Regions from separate parts of the Bradyrhizobium sp. ORS 111 genome, predicted to be linked through region 1. Evidence: predicted binding sites of a transcription regulator. Region 1 holds the regulator's gene; the other holds the start of a gene.
The links. Region 1 encodes HrcA, which represses chaperone genes, less so after heat shock. Its sites were predicted from a motif close to GTTAGCACTCNCNNNNNGNGAGTGCTAAC; they were not measured.
Positions count from the first base shown of each region.

Region 1 (2,199 bases):
GCTAACGAAAGACCGTAATCCCTCATCCGGCGCTGCGCCGTAGCCGAAGCCGCGCTTCGGCGTTCTCCTAAGGACGGCCGCCGAAGGCGGCCTATGCCTCTCCCAAGGGAGAGGTGAAGCACCGCCGCCGCTCCAGCTCAACCTGATCTCATCAAGCTTTAGCGTCCGTCCCACGGTCGGACGATTAGGCCGTGAAATCGGCGGCCGGGGCGGCCTTGGCGCCGCCCTTGGAGACACCGACCAGCGCCGGGCGCAGCACGCGCTCGCCGATCATGTAGCCGGCCTGCACGACCTGAACCACGGTACCTGACGGCACCGACGCGTCGGGCACTTCGAACATCGCTTGCTGGAAATTCGGATCGAATTTCTCCCCGATCGGATCGAATTTCTTCACGCCGTTCTTTTCCAGCGCGCTGAGCAGCGAGCGCTCGGTCAATTCGACGCCTTCGATCAGCGCTTTCAGGCCGGGATCGGCGGCTTCCTTGGCCTCGGCCGGAACGGCGTCGAGCGCGCGCTGCAGATTGTCGGCGATCTCGAGCACATCGCGGGCAAAGCCGGTAATGCCGTAGGTCTTGGCATCGGCGACCTCGCGGCGGGTGCGCTGACGGAGGTTCTCCATCTCCGCCAACGTGCGCAGCGTCTTGTCGCGCGCCTCCACCAGTTCCTTGGCCAGGGCCTCGGCCGACCCGACCTCGGGATCATCAGGCATGACGTAGGGCTTGGAGACCACAGGCTCACCCGTCGGCGCCGGATTGTCGGTATTGTCATTCGTCCGGTTCGGATCGGTCATGGCTTGCCTTCTCGAAAACTCGCGTCGGTTCAAATCTTGGGGATTGGTCAGGCGGGATATCGTGCTTTGGCGGCGAAAATCAAGCGGTCCCTCCGGCTTCGGTCAGCCGCCGAGGATCTTGCTCACGATGCGCGCGGCGTAATCGACCGTCGGGATCACCCTGGCATAATTCAGCCGCGTCGGTCCGATCACGCCGAGAACGCCGACAACCCGGCCCTGGGCATCGCTGTAAGGCGCCATGATGGTTGAGGAACCCGACAACGAGAACAGCTTGTTCTCCGAACCGATGAAGATCCGCACCCCCTCTCCGCGTTCGGCGCGGCCGAGCAAATCAATCACGCCGCGCTTGGTCTCGAGGTCGTCGAACAACGACTTGATGCGCTCGAGATCGTCGAGCGCATGCAGATTCTCGAGCAAATTGGCATGGCCGCGCACGATGAGCTGCCGATCCTCGTGCTCGCCGCCGGACCAGCTCGCGATTCCGGCCGCGACGACCTTCTGGGTGAGCTGGTCCAGTTCGGCCCGGCTCTGCGTCAACGCGGTCTCGAGCTCGAGGCGCGCTTCGGCCAGTGTGCGGCCCCGAATCCGTGCATTGAGGAAATTGCTCGCTTCGGTCAGCGCCGAAGAGGGAACACCTGGCGGCAGCGCCAGAACGCGATTTTCGACCTGACCGTCTTCGCCGACCAGCACGACCAACGCCTTCTCCGGCTCCAGCCGGACGAATTCGATGTGCTTCAGCCGCGCATTCGATTTCGGCGTCAGCACCACCGCCGCGGCGCGGGTCAGGCCCGACAGCCGCATCAGTGCTTCCTCGAGCGCAGCCTCGACCGTTTGCGCGCGACCGACCGAGGCAAGCTGGGTTCGGATCGACTGGCGCTCGTCCTCGGTGAGATCGCCGACCTGCATCAAGGCGTCGACAAAAAAGCGCAGACCGAGCTCGGTCGGCAGCCGGCCGGCGGAGGTATGCGGGGCATAGATCAGGCCAAGCTGCTCGAGGTCCGACATCACGTTGCGGACCGACGCCGGCGACAGCGGCAAGGCGATCAGGCGCGAGATGTTGCGCGAGCCGACCGGCTCGCCGGTCGCCAGATAGCTCTCGACGATTTGACGAAAAATGTCGCGCGAACGCTCGTTGAGCTGAGCCAGCCCCGCATGCGGTGCGATCAAGCCTATCGGATCGTGATGAGCCACACTCCAGTCCCTCACATTACCCCTAATTTGTCGATCCAGGAGGCCGGTGACAAGCATGCATTCGGCCCCAACAACCAGGCACCCACCGGGGGCCGAAAACCCTTGCCGCTGCCCGTTCCCCCTCCTACAAGCACGGCCAGCCACTTCTCTCGGATTTTTGGAGGACTTCATGCGGCCAAGCCGCCGTGCGCCCGATGAACTGCGTCCCGTGTCGCTGG
Region 1 is NZ_CP120701.1:179,294-181,492, forward strand. It holds gene grpE (nucleotide exchange factor GrpE) at 185-790, opposite strand; gene hrcA (heat-inducible transcriptional repressor HrcA) at 893-1,981, opposite strand; gene rph (ribonuclease PH) at 2,151-2,199, shown strand, end outside.

Region 2 (2,199 bases), 3.0 Mb from region 1:
CTTCTGGAGGTCCGCAACGACGGCTTCGACCGCGAGGTCGATACCGCGCTTCAGATCCATCGGGTTCATGCCGGCGGCGACCGACTTGGCGCCTTCCTTCACGATCGCCTGGGCGAGCACGGTGGCGGTGGTGGTGCCGTCGCCGGCCGCGTCAGCGGACTTGGAGGCGACTTCGCGCACCATCTGGGCGCCCATGTTCTCGAACTTGTCGTCGAGCTCGATCTCCTTGGCGACGGTGACGCCGTCCTTGGTGATGCGGGGAGCGCCGAACGACTTCTCGAGCACCACGTTGCGGCCCTTCGGACCGAGGGTGACCTTCACCGCGTTGGCGAGAACGTCGACGCCGCGCAGCATCTTGTCGCGCGCCTCGACGGAGAATTTGACTTCTTTGGCTGCCATCTGAGTTTTTCCTTGAGAGATTTAACCAGGGAGGGAGAGGGGGCGCTTAAGCGGCCTTCTTCTTGGAAGCGGGGACGTCGAGCACGCCCATGATGTCGCTTTCCTTCATGATCAGCAGGTCTTCGCCGTCGATCTTGACCTCGGTGCCCGACCACTTGCCGAACAGGACGCGGTCGCCGACCTTGACGTCGATGGGGACCAGCTTGCCAGCCTCGTCGCGGCCACCCGGGCCGACGGCGATGACTTCGCCCTGGGAGGGCTTTTCCTTGGCAGTGTCCGGAATGATGATGCCGCCAGCAGTCTTCTCTTCGGCGTCGATGCGCTTGACCACGACGCGGTCGTGAAGCGGACGGAATTTCATGCAGTCCTCCTAAACATTTGTATATGCTGTAGATTTTGGAGTGTTAGCAGTCCAGCCTGGCGAGTGCCAGACTGGCTGCGGAGGAGATAGGCCAAGCGGTTGCAGCGGGCAAGAGCCTCTAGCAGAAATTTTGGCACTCGCGGACGGGCGCTGCCAGGATCATTTCGGCATCCTTAATGCGGCCGCCATCGCCTTCCAGGCGCTATTAGCAGATGCGGTAAGCTGCTGCCAACGCAGGAAATTTCAACAACCTTTTAAACATTCAGGCTTGAGATGGGTTAGTCGCGTGCGTCACATTTCTCTCATGTGAGCGCATCCATGCCGGTGGTCCGGTGGGGTCGACCACCATGTGAATGCGCTCCGTCACAGGAGGTTGGCATGGTCTCGCGAGTTGGTGGGGTTGTTTCCGACGATTTCCGGAAGCAGTTGCTGGGATATGGGCTGACGACGGCGCAAATTCTCTATCGGATGCCGGATCACCCCTCGCTGCTGCAGACCTACATCTGGCAGAACTACGATCTGTTTCCGAAATTTCCGGCGCTGCAGGATTTCCTCGCCTTCTGGCAGCAGGAGCTCGAGGGGCCGCTGTTCTCGGTGACGGTCGCGCACTCCAAATTGGTCAAGCCCGCGGAGCTGCGCGCCGTCGACGGCGTCTTCCGGCTGCATTGACCGGCGGAGGGGCCACGACACAATCGTGCCGTGGCGACCATCTGGCCACCTGCCTGAGCGCGCAGGCAAGTTCGCGCGTACCCGGTGCTTTCGCCCATCTCCCGAGAGGCTTTTGTGCTAGCCTCGTCGTGATGAAAGACGGGAGGAGCAACCAATGGCCAAGCGAAAGCCGGCATCAAGACCAGCAGTCAAGACCGCGGTAAGGAAGAAATGGACTGGGCTCGGGAGCGCCGCCAAACCCTCGGCGCGCAAGACCATCAAGTCGAAGGGCCGCGTCTCGACCGCCGGGAAGACAACAACGAAGACGGCAACAAAGTCCAAATCCAAGGCGCGGCCGAAGCAGCGTATCGCCATCAGCCATCACCGCGAGGAAGCCTTCAAGGCCGATGGCTTGCGCGCCTATGCCAAATATCGCGACCTCGGCATCGCTGACGCCACGCACGGCCTGGCGCGGGCGCATGTGATCCGGCTGCAGGGCCCCTGCAACCCGGACGAGGTATCGAAGCTGCATTATCACGACGTCGAATTCCAGATGGTCTACGTGCTCAAGGGCTGGGTAAAGACCTACATGGAAGGCGAGGGCGAAACGCTGATGCAGCAAGGCAGTGCCTGGACCCAACCGCCGCGCATCCGGCACATGATCCTGGATTACTCCGATGACGTCGAACTGCTGGAAGTGATCCTGCCGGCGGAGTTCAAGACGGTCGAGTTGACGGCGTAGGATACTGTCGTTCCGGGGCGATGCGAAGCATCGAACCCGGAACCTCGAG
Region 2 is NZ_CP120701.1:3,187,606-3,189,804, forward strand. It holds gene groL (chaperonin GroEL) at 1-399, opposite strand, end outside; gene groES (co-chaperone GroES) at 446-760, opposite strand; gene P6U30_RS14590 (usg protein) at 1,139-1,429, shown strand; gene P6U30_RS14595 (cupin domain-containing protein) at 1,584-2,150, shown strand.
Region 2: a site for HrcA is predicted at 803-831, ahead of groES (co-chaperone GroES). Genes of this name have one in related genera too.